Regions from separate parts of the Pelomonas margarita genome, predicted to be linked through region 1. Evidence: predicted binding sites of a transcription regulator. Region 1 holds the regulator's gene; the other holds the start of a gene.
The links. Region 1 encodes sigma-54, which starts transcription at its own class of promoters, with help from an activator protein. Its sites were predicted from a motif close to TGGCANGNAANCTGCTTT; they were not measured.
Positions count from the first base shown of each region.

Region 2: ACG0Z3_RS13915 (CmpA/NrtA family ABC transporter substrate-binding protein) is a predicted target of sigma-54. The motif match lies at 2,886-2,903, and genes of this name have one in related genera.

Region 1 covers NZ_JBIGHW010000009.1:146,378-152,159, reverse strand. The annotation lists gene ACG0Z3_RS16715 (hypothetical protein) at 1-210, opposite strand, end outside; gene ACG0Z3_RS16710 (RNA polymerase factor sigma-54) at 220-1,713, opposite strand; gene lptB (LPS export ABC transporter ATP-binding protein) at 1,716-2,498, opposite strand; gene lptA (lipopolysaccharide transport periplasmic protein LptA) at 2,495-3,100, opposite strand; gene ACG0Z3_RS16695 (thiol:disulfide interchange protein DsbA/DsbL) at 3,207-3,860, opposite strand; gene ACG0Z3_RS16690 (SPOR domain-containing protein) at 3,884-4,543, opposite strand; gene argS (arginine--tRNA ligase) at 4,540-5,782, opposite strand, start outside.
Region 2 covers NZ_JBIGHW010000007.1:68,221-74,002, reverse strand. The annotation lists gene ACG0Z3_RS13930 (sensor histidine kinase) at 1-571, opposite strand, end outside; gene ACG0Z3_RS13925 (TRAP transporter substrate-binding protein) at 740-1,732, shown strand; gene ACG0Z3_RS13920 (ANTAR domain-containing response regulator) at 2,107-2,727, shown strand; gene ACG0Z3_RS13915 (CmpA/NrtA family ABC transporter substrate-binding protein) at 3,076-4,326, shown strand; gene ntrB (nitrate ABC transporter permease) at 4,329-5,243, shown strand; gene ACG0Z3_RS13905 (ABC transporter ATP-binding protein) at 5,248-5,782, shown strand, end outside.

The sequences.
Region 1 (5,782 bases):
GACCGCCTCGGCTGCGTGCGCGACGGATTTGGTCGTGGCCGCTGGCGCATCTGCGGGCAGGCTGATCGCGTCATAGCAGCGCAGCCGGCTCGCGGCGTCCACTTGCTGGCGGCAGGTCTTGACGTCGCCGGTCAGGTCTTGTGCGCCGGCAGCGCAGGCCATGCCGCCACAGCTGCTCAGCAGCAGCGCCGTGCACAGGTTGCGGATCATGCGAGCTCCTTACAGCGCCTTGCGCAGGTTGGCGGGCGCGATCTTCATCGCCTCGCGGTACTTGGCCACCGTGCGCCGCGCGCACTGGATGCCTTGTTCGTCCAGCATGGCGGCCAGCGCGCTGTCTGACAGCGGCTTCTTGGTGTCCTCGGCCGCGACGAACTGCTTGATGAGCGCGCGCACGGCGGTGCTGGAGGCCTCGCCGCCGGCCTCGGTGCTCAGCCCCGAGCCGAAGAAGTACTTCAGCTCGAAGGTGCCCCAGCTCGTGGCCATGTACTTGGCCGTCGTCACGCGCGAAATAGTGGACTCGTGCAGGCCCAGCTCGTCGGCAATCTCGCGCAGCACCAGCGGCTTCATGGCCAGCTCGCCGTGTGTGAAGAAGCCTCGCTGGCGCTCCACGATGGCCTGGCTGACGCGCAGGATGGTGTCGAAGCGCTGCTGGATGTTCTTGATGAACCAGCGCGCCTCCTGCAGCTGCCCGCCCAGTGGCGAGTTGCTGATGCCGCCGCGCGTGGCGCGCAGCGCGTTGGCATAGAGCTCGTTGATGCGCAGCTTGGGCGCCACCTCGGGGTTGAGCATGACGCGGAACTCGCGGCCCACCTTGCGCACGATGACGTCGGGCACGATGGCCGCGCTGGCGCCCTGCGCGAAGCGCCGGCCGGGCTTGGGCTCCAGCCGCGTGATCAGCGCCTGGGCCTCGCGCAGCGTGGCCTCGTCGGCGCCCGTCTCGTTCATCAGGCGGCGCATGTCGCGGCGGGCCAGCAGCTCCAGGTGACCCTGGCAGATGCGCAGTGCGATGACCTGGGGCACGCTGCGAGGGAGTGCGCGCAATTGCAGCGTCAGGCACTCGGCCAGGTCGCGGGCGCCGATGCCGGCGGGGTCCAGGCTCTGCAGCAGGCGCAGCGCGATGCGCAGGTGGTCCAGCAGTTGCTCGCAGTCCTCGTCGTCGTCGGGCACCAGCGCCGCGGCCAGCTCTTCCAGCGTGTCTTCCAGGTAGCCGTCTTCGTTCAGCGACTCGATGAGCACGTGCAGCGCGGCGCGGTCCTCGCGCGACAGCGTCATGCCGGCCAGCTGTTCGGCGAGGTGTTCGGCCAGCGTCGTGCCGGCGGACTCCTGGCTCTCGCGCTCGCCGTCGTCGTCGCTGCCGGCTGAGCTGCTGCTGGGCAGCTCGCGGATGCCGTCGAAGTCGTCGCGCTCGGTGCCGTTCTCCCAGTCCTCGCGCTCGGTGCCGCCGAAATCCTCGCCGGACAACTCGGCGGCCTCACCGCCGTCGGATTCTCCGGCCGAGGCCTCGGTGCCGCTCTCGGCGGGCGCGTTGGTGGCCAGCTCCGGTGCGCTGACGCTGAACTCCTCTTCCGCCTCCAGCAGCGGGTTGGCGGCCAGCATCTGCTCGACTTCCTGGTGCAGCTCCAGCGTGGACAGCTGCAGCAGCCGGATGGATTGCTGCAGCTGGGGTGTCAGCGCGAGGTGCTGACTGAGGCGGACTTGCAGCGTCTGTTTCACCGCTACATCCGGAAGTGTTCGCCGAGGTAGACCTTGCGCACGTCGGCGTTGGCCACGATCTCGTCGGGCGTGCCTTCGGCGAGCACAGCGCCCTCACTGATGATGTAGGCGCGGTCGCAGATGCCCAGCGTCTCGCGAACGTTGTGGTCCGTGATCAGCACGCCGATGCCGCGCCCCTTCAGGAAGCTGATGATGCGCTGAATCTCCAGCACCGCGATCGGATCCACGCCGGCGAAGGGCTCGTCCAGCAGGATGAAGCGCGGCTGCGTGGCCAGCGCACGGGCGATCTCCACGCGGCGCCGTTCGCCGCCGGACAGCGCCGGTGCCGGGCTGTCGCGCAGGCCTTCGATGGACAGGTCATGCAGCAGGCCGTTGAGCAGCTCGTCGATGCGGGCCTTGGACAGCGCCTTGCCGCGCTCGTCCTGCTGCAGCTCCAGCACAGCGCGGATGTTCTGCTCGACGGTCAGCTTGCGGAAGATGGAGGCTTCCTGTGGCAGGTAGCTCAGCCCCAGCCGGGCGCGCGAGTGGATGGGCAGGCGCTGCACTTCGGCGCCGTCGATGCGGATGATGCCGGCGTCCGATCGCACCAGGCCCACGATCATGTAGAAGCTCGTAGTCTTGCCCGCGCCGTTGGGGCCCAGCAGGCCCACCACCTCGCCGCAGTCCACGCGCACGTGCACGTTCTTGACGACCTTGCGCACGCCATAGGTCTTGGCCAGGCCTTCGGCCTCGAGCCGGCTGCCGCCGCAGCTGGCTGGCGGAGTCTGGGCGACGCTGCGGGTCACGACGGCTTGCCCGGCTGCAGCGTCGTCGACGGCTTCAGCGGCAGCGTCGGCGCGGGCGCCGAGCTGGCGTCGTCGGCCGCCTCGGCGCGCGGCATCACGACGATGCGGGTGCGGCCGTTGGGGTTGGGCGAGGCGCTGCCGCCTTCCAGCGTGGCCACCTCGGTGCGGCTGTTGTAGATGATGACCGCGCTGGCCATCTCGTTCATGACCATCGCGCCGCGCGTGGTGCGCACGCGGGCATTGCCGATGAAGCGCACGACCTCCGTGCGTGTGTCGTACTCGACCTGGTCGGCCGTGCCGTCGATGGCCTCGCCGGGCACGTCGCGGGCCTGGCGGAAGCTCACCGGCTGCTGGCTGGTGCCGCTGGCATAGGCCTGGTGGTAGCCGTCGCGGGTCTCGCGCACGTCCACCTTCTCGGCCCGCAGCGCCAGGCTGCCCTTGGTGACGACGACATTGCCAACCAGCTCCAGGCGCTGGTTGACCTGGTCGATCTGGCCCGGCTTGTCGGACGAGAACACGAGGGGCTTGCTGCGGTCGGCCTTCTCCGCGAAGGCGGCGCCGGCAGCAAGGGCGAGCAGCAGGGGAAGTAGGCGCAAAGGCATGGCGGCACGGAAGTTGCAGGCCATTCTATGGGTGCGGCGGCCGCCTCAGCCTCTGCGTCGCGGCAAGCGGCTCAGCGGGTACCGCGACGGCCGGCGCCGTCCGGGCTCACTTCTTGGCGCGCACGCGCTGGATCAGGAAGTCGGCGACCTGCAGCGCGCGCTGGCCCGACTCGTGCTCGGCCAGGCGCTGGCCGGCACTGGCGATGGTGGGCGAGGTGATGAAGCGGCCGGCAATGCCCAGCGCGGGCACACCGTCGGCGCGGTAGGCGTCGAACAGCTTGTCGGCCTGCGTGCACTTGGTCTGCACGCCGAAGGAGTTGTAGGCGTCCAGGTACTTGGCCGCGTCCACGCCCAGGTTGGCGAGGAACTTGGCCTGCACCTTGGGGTCGTCCAGGCTCTGACCCTGCTGGTGCATCGCGGCAAAGATGGCCGGCCGGGCCTGGGCTTCCTTGCCCAGGGCTTCGAGCGCATAGAACATGCGCTGGTGCGGCTTGAGGCTGGCGCGGAAGGCCACATGTGCCTTGCGGAAGGCGATGTCGGCCGGTACCTGCTTGGCCCAGGGCTCGATCAGAGGCTCGAAGGCGTAGCAGTGCGGGCAGCCGTACCAGAAGAACTCGATCACCTCGATGCGGCCGGGCGCCGTGGGCAGCGGCTGGGCCAGCACGTTGTAGTGCCGGCCTTCGACCGGGCCGCCCTGGGCGAGGGCGGTGCCCGCGAGGGGTGTGGTGGCGAGCAGGGCGGAGAAATCGCGGCGCTTCATGGCGTCAGGTTCCTAGGGTGGTGTCAGCGTTGTACACGAACGAGGTTGGCCTCAAAGCCGGCGCCCTCGATCTTGCGTTGCAGGTCTTCTGCGGCGTCGCGCGTGTCCAGGGGACCCAGGCGCACGCGGTAGACGGTGCGGCCGTTCTGCTCACGCTCCATCAGCTTGGCCGTGAAGCCCTGGATGGCGAGCTTGGCCTTCTGGGCCTCGGCGTCTTCGGTGCGCGTGTAGGCGCCGGCCTGCACGAAGTAGACGAAGGCGTCGGCCGCTGCCGGGGCCGAGGCGGCCGGCGTGGCGGGCGCTTCAGCCTTGGCGGCTGGCTTGGCCGGGGCGATGGCCGCCGTGGGCGTGCTCGCCGCAGCGACCGGGGCGCTGGCCGATGCCGGCACGGCCGGTGGCGGCGTGGTGGCAGCGGGCGGTGCGTTGACGACACCGCTGGCGCTGCGGGCGCCCTTGCCGGCCAGCGGCGCGTTGGGGTCCCAGTTCTTGTTGCGCTCGGCCTCGGCCGCGTCCTGCTCGGCCGTGCGCTGCGGCACCTTGTCGACGAAGGGGATGGGCACCTTGGTGATGTACAGCGCCACGCCAAGGGCGACGGCCAGGCCCACCAGCAGGCCCACGATCAGGCCGAGGACGAAGCCGCCCTTCTGGTTCTTCTGGCCGGCGGGTTTGGACGCTGAGGTCATGCGCTCTCCGAGGTTTCCGAGGTGTCAGCAGTGTCGCGGTTCATCTGCTCGGGCGCGCTGACGCCCAGCATGCCCAGGGCGTTGGCCAGCACCTGGCGGGTGGCGGCCAGCAGCGCCACGCGGGCGCGGCTCAGCTCGGGCGCCTGGCCCGTGACGCGCTCGGCAGCGTAGTAGGAGTGGTAGGCGCCCGCCAGGTCCCGTGCATAGAACGCGATGTCGTGCGGCGCCAGGCCGGCCGCGGCGCCGCTGAGCATGTCGGGGTAGGCGGCGAGCTTGAGCATCAGCGCTTCTTCGGTCGGGGCGGTCAGCAGGCCGAAATCGGCGCCCGCGACACCGGCAACGTCGCCGCCCCACTTGCGGATGACCGAGCAGATGCGCGCATGGGCGTATTGCACGTAGAACACCGGGTTCTCGTCGTTGGCCTTCAGCGCCAGGTCGATGTCGAAGACGAACTCGGTGTCGGCCTTGCGGCTGATGAGGAAGAAGCGCACCGCGTCGCGGCTGGTCCAGTCGATCAGGTCGCGCAGCGTCACGTAGCTGCCGGCGCGCTTGGAGATCTTGACCTCCTCGCCGCCCTTCATGACCGTGACCATCTTGTGCAGCACGTAGTCCGGGAAGCCCTGCGGGATGCCGAGGTCAACCGCCTGCAGGCCGGCGCGCACGCGGGCGATGGTGCCGTGGTGGTCCGTGCCCTGGATGTTGATGCACTGCGTGTAGCCGCGCTCGAACTTGTTGATGTGATAGGCCACGTCGGGCACGAAGTAGGTGAAGCCACCTTCCTTCTTGCGCATCACGCGGTCCTTGTCGTCGCCGTAGTCGGTGGTGCGCAGCCACAGCGCGCCGCCTTCTTCGTAGGTCTTGCCGCTGGCCACCAGCCGCTCGACGGTCTTCTCCAGCTGGCCGCCGGCGTAGACGCTGGACTCCAGGAAGTAGCTGTCGAACTTCAGGCCGAAGGCCTGCAGGTCCAGGTCCTGCTCATGGCGCAGGTAGGCGACGGCGAACTGGCGGATGCTGTCCAAGTCGTTCACGTCGCCCGAGGCGGTGAACTCGCGGTCATCGGCCTTGACGGTTTCCTTCTTGAGGAAGGCGTCGGCGATGTCCTGGATGTAGTCGCCGTTGTAGGCGGCCTCGGGCCACTCGGCGTCGCCGGGCTTGAAGCCCTTCAGGCGCATCTGCGTGGAGTTGGCCAGCGTGGCGATCTGCACGCCGGCGTCGTTGTAATAGAACTCGCGGGTCACG
Region 2 (5,782 bases), on a different contig from region 1:
GGTAGCTGGGCCGCACGCCCTGGGCGGCGCGCAGCGGCGACTCGGTGCTGGAGGCGATGACCTGGTCGGCGCTGTCCACCAGCTGCAGGTCGTACTTGCGGGCCAGCCACCAGGGCACGCCCAGCTTGAGCAGCAGCGCGGGCGCATAGCGCACCACGAGTACGCCGTCGGGCCCGACCGGCGCGGTCAGGTGCAGCGACAGGCCGTCCTCGTAGCGGCTGGCGGTGGCCTGGGCCGGCACTTCGGCCAGCACGCGGTTGCGTGCGTCCAGCCAGGTGACCGACTGCCACAGCCGGCGCAGGCCGGCGTTGACCTCGGGCTGCGCCGATAGCAGCGCGGCGCTGGGTGGGCGGCCGGCCAGCGCCGCGGCCAGCTGGCGCAGGTGGGCCAGCTCCTCGTCGATGCGGCCGCGCAGTTGGACCTCGGTGCTGAGGGCGTCGGAGATCAGCGTCTGGCGCTGCGTCTCGCGCTCCTCGATGCCATTGGCCCGCACCCAGGCCAGCACGCCCAGCACGAAGACCAGCGACAGCGCCAGCGGCGCCAGCCACAGGTGGCGGGTGAGGGCGTTCATGGCAGCGCCCCCGGGCCGGCCGGGCGGGGGCAGGCGGGCCGGTGGCGGTGGGGCGCGGCGGTCATGCCGGCAGTCTAAGAAGTCCGGGCGCGGGCGGCGATGTGGAACTCCACAGCGGCCCCCCGCAGGCGCGCGCCCAAAATCACGCCACAAGACAAGGAGACCGCCATGCTGCGCCGTCATCTGCTGGCCGCCGCACTGGCCCTGCCCGGGGCCGGCCGCGCGCAGGCGCCCATCGTCATCAAATTCAGCCACGTGGTGGCGCCCGACACGCCCAAGGGCAAGGCGGCGCTGCGCTTCAAGGCGCTGGCCGAGGCGCGCACGGGCGGCCGCGTGCGCGTGGAGGTCTACCCCGACAGCCAGCTCTACAAGGACAAGGAGGAGATGGAGGCCTTGCAGCTGGGCAGCGTCCAGATGCTGGCGCCGTCGCTGGCCAAGTTCGGGCCGCTGGGGGTCAAGGAGTTCGAGGTCTTCGACTTGCCCTTCCTGTTCAAGGACACCGAGGCCTTCCGCGCCGTCACCGACGGCCCGCTGGGTGCGGAGCTGCTGCGCCGGCTGGAGGCCAAGGGCATCAAGGGGTTGGCCTACTGGGACAACGGTTTCCAGATCATGAGCGCCAACCGGCCGCTGCGCCAGGTGAGCGACTTCAAGGGGCTGAAGATGCGCATCCAGTCCAGCAAGGTGCTGGACGCGCAGATGCGCGCACTGGGCGCCATCCCGCAGGTGATGGCCTTCAGCGAGCTGCGCCAGGCGCTGCAGACCGGGCTGGTGGACGGCACCGAGGGCGTGCCCAGCAACTTCCTGACGCAGAAGATCCACGAGCTGCAGAAGCACATGACGCTATCCAACCACGGGCATCTGGCCTATGCGGTCATCGTCAACAAGAAGTTCTGGGACGGCCTGCCGGCCGATGTGCGCGCCGCGCTGGACGGCGCGCTGAAAGAGGCCACGGCCTACGCCAACGCCATTGCCTCCAGCGAGAACGAGGCGGCGCTCAAGGCCATCCGCGCCAGCGGCCGCACGCGCATGCACATGCTGACGCCGGCCGAGCTGGAGGCCTGGCGCGAGGCGCTGATGCCGGTGCACCAGGAGATGCGCTCGCGGCTGGGGCAGGCCACCATCACGGCCGCCTACCGGGCGGCGGGCTTCGTGCCGCCTTGAGAGGTCACCACGTCGGACTACAGACGGTTCAGCTACACGAAGGTTCAACGGCCCGTGGTTCCCTTCGAACTCTTGGGCCGGAAAGCTCATAGTTCGCGGGAAGGTGGCAGCAGCTGCCCTGTGTTCGCGCAAGCGACCCGGAAATCGCCTCTGAGCGTGTGAGCTGGAAGCCAAGAACAGGCGGCTCAAGAAGCTGCTGGCCGAGGCCGTATTGGACAACGAGGCGCTGAAGGTGGCCTTCGGCGTAAAGCGCTGAGTCCAGCGGCGAACTGCTGTAAGAGATCGACATGACCGGCAAGCCCAGCGCCCTCGCGTTCCTGGGGCAGCGGTGCAACGCCCCGCACCAAGGCACGCTTTTTGCACTACGTTCGTGCATGGACACGCCCCCATTCCCCCTGCCGGGCCTGCGCGTGCTGCTGGCGGACGCCGGCCAGCGCCGCAGCCCGGTCATCCGCCTGGAACTGATCCGGCTGCGCTGCCAGCTCGTCGATGTGCTGGACCTCGTGGCCGAGCCCGATGCGCTGGCGCTCACGCTGGCCCGCCAGGCGCCGGAGCTGCTGCTGATCGACTGCGAGCAGCCCACGCCGGCGCTGCTGGCGCAGCTGTCCGAGGCGCAGGCCCGCCAGCCACGGCCGGTGCTGCTGGTGGCCGAGCAGATGTCGTCCGCGCAGATGCGCGCGGCGCTGCAGGCCGGCGTCAGCGCACTGCAGTTGGCCGGGCTGCCGCCACAGCGCCTGGGCGCGCTGCTGCAGCTGGCGCTGGCCCGCTTCGAGCATGACCAGGCGCTGCACGCCGAGCTGCGCCACACCCAGACCCAGCTGGCCGAGCGCAAGCTGGTGGAGCGCGCGCGCGGCATCCTGATGCGCGAGCAGGGGCTGGACGAGGAGGCTGCCTTCCAGCGCCTGCGTCAGCTGGCCATGACGGGCGGCCAGACGCTGGCCAGCGTGGCCTCGCGCCTCATCGACGCCGACCAGCTGCTGCGCCCGCGCCAGTAGCCCGGCGCGCACCGCGATTGCGCGCCTTCGCCGCCTTGGGGCGCCACGCACCAAGAATCACGACCCCAGGACGCACCGGCATTGCGCAAACCGCACGCCGGGGCGGCCGCATGGCGCCAAGCGCGTGCGAAAGCAGGGCGCCAGCGGCATGCAAAAGCTGGCACGCAACCTGCTCAAAGAAGGGTGAGGCCTGCAATGGCGCAGGCCTCTCGGGCCAGCCGGCATTGACTCGGTTGGCACTTCGGGACAACGGCGTCCGACCTCCCCCATTGCGCTCTCGCTGTCCGCCAGCGTGGGCGAGAGCGTGGCCGCGACGGCGTTGAGCCCAGCTTGACTCAGGAGCCCGTGATGACCGCCTTCGATAACTCGACGACCACGCCCAACCCGCAGCGCCGCAGCCTGCTCGCCGCCGCGGCCGCCTTGCCCTTCGCCGGCCTTGCCGGTGGCGCCTGGGCGCAGGGCTCCGACAAGCCTGAAAAGGAAGAAGTCAAGATCGGCTTCATCCCGCTGACCGACTGCGCCAGCGTCGTGATGGCCTCCGTGCTGGGCTTCGACAAGAAGTACGGCATCAAGATCATTCCCACCAAGGAAGCCTCGTGGGCCGGCGTGCGTGACAAGCTGGTCAACGGTGAGCTGGACATGTCGCACGTGCTGTATGGCTTGATCTACGGCGTGCATCTCGGCCTGGGCGGTCCCAAGAAGGACATGGCCATGCTGATGAACCTGAACAACAACGGCCAGGCCATCACGCTGGCCAAGGCACTGGCCGACAAGGGCGCCGTGGACGGCCCGTCGCTGGCCAAGGTGATGGCCGCCAACCCGCGTGAGTACACCTTCGCCGGCACCTTCCCGACCGGCACGCACGCGATGTGGATGCACTACTGGCTGGCCGCCGCGGGTATCAACCCGCTGTCTGGCGCCAAGCTCATCACCGTGCCGCCGCCGCAGATGGTGGCCAATATGCGCGTGGGCAACATGGACGGCTTCTGCGTCGGCGAGCCCTGGAACCACCGCGCCATCATGGACGGCATCGGCATCACCGCCAACACGACGCAGGACATCTGGAAGGACCACCCCGAGAAGGTGCTGGGCACGACGGCAGAGTTCGTCAAGAAGTACCCCAACACCTGCCGCGCCGTGATCATGGCCGTGCTGGAGGCCAGCCGCTGGATCGACGCCAGCCTGTCCAACAAGCTCAAGATGGCCGAGACGGTGGCGCAGAAGGCCTACATCAACACCGGCGTCGATGCGATCAACCAGCGCATCCTGGGTCGCTATCAGAACGGCCTGGGCAAGACCTGGGACGATCCCAACCACATGAAGTTCTTCAACGACGGCGCGGTGAATTACCCGTATCTGTCGGACGGCATGTGGTTCCTGACCCAGCACAAGCGCTGGGGCCTGCTGAAGAGCCACCCCGACTACCTGGGCGTGGCCAAGCAGATCAACCAGACGGCGCTCTACAAGCAGGCGGCCGGCGCCCTCGGCATCAGCATCCCCAAGAGTGACTTCCGCACCGCCAAGCTGATGGACGGCGTGGTGTGGGACGGCAAGGACCCGGCGAAGTACGCCGACAGCTTCAAGATCAAGGCGGCCTGATCATGGTTTCAGCAGTTTTCCATTCGCCGCGGGACACCGCCTCGCCCGCCGCCAGCGCGGCTACCACGCCGGTGGCCGCAGTCAGCCGCCCCGCCAGCCCGGCCGCCGAGCAGCCCAAGGTCAAGCCGCCCCGGCGGCCGTTCGACGGTCGCGGCCTGGCGCTGCGCGTGCTGCCACCGGTGCTGAGCATCGCGCTGCTCATCGGCCTGTGGGCGCTGGCCACGATGAAGGGAGGCTCGTTTCCAACCCCGGCGGCCACCTTCGATGCCGCCGTGCAGCTGTTCGCCGACCCGTTCTACCGCAACGGTCCGAACGACCAAGGCATAGGCTGGAACATCCTGAACTCGCTGGGCCGCGTCGGCATGGGCTTTGGCCTGGCAGCGTTGGTGGGCATCCCGCTGGGCTTCATCATCGGCCGCTTCGAGTTCGCCAACCGCATGGTGTCGCCGTTGATCGCGCTGCTCAAGCCCGTGTCGCCGCTGGCTTGGCTGCCCATCGGCCTGCTGGCCTTCAAGAGCGCCAACCCGGCGGCCATCTGGACCATCTTCATCTGCTCTATCTGGCCCATGGTGGTGAACACGGCGGTGGGCGTGCAGCGCGTGCCGCAGGACTACCTGAACGTGGCCCGCGTGCTCAAGCTCAGCGAGTGGAAGGTCATCACGCGCATCCTGTTGCCCGCGGTGCTGCCCTATGTGCTGACCGGCGTGCGCCTGTCGGTGGGCACGGCTTGGCTTGTCATCGTCGCGGCCGAGATGCTGACCGGCGGCGTGGGTATCGGCTTCTGGGTCTGGGACGAGTGGAACAACCTGAACGTCGCCCACATCATCATCGCCATCGTCGTCATCGGCACTGTCGGGCTGTTGCTCGAGTGGCTGCTGCTGACACTGGCCAAGCAGTTCACCTTCGACGGAGATTGAGCCCATGAAACCCTTCATCCAGGTCCAGAACGCCGAGATGGTGTTCACCACCCGCAAGGGCCGTTTCCATGCGCTGCAGAACGTCAGCCTGGACGTGCAGCGTGGCGAGTTCATCACGCTGATCGGCCACTCGGGCTGCGGCAAGTCCACGCTGCTCAACCTCATCGCCGGCCTGCTGACGCCCACCGAGGGCGCGCTGATCTGTGACGGCCGCGAGATTGCCGCGCCCGGCCCCGAGCGCGCCGTCGTGTTCCAGAACCACTCGCTGCTGCCCTGGCTGTCCTGCATGGACAACGTGCTGCTGGCGGTGGAGTCGGTGTTTGGCGGCAAGGAGAGCGCCGCGCAGCTCAAGGTGCGGGCCCGTGCCGCACTGGAGCTGGTGGGCATGAGCCATGCGTTGCACAAGCGCCCGCAAGAGATCTCGGGCGGCATGAAGCAGCGTGTGGGCATCGCCCGGGCGCTGGCCATGGAGCCCAAGGTGCTGCTGATGGACGAGCCCTTCGGCGCGCTGGACGCGCTGACCCGCGCCAAGCTGCAGG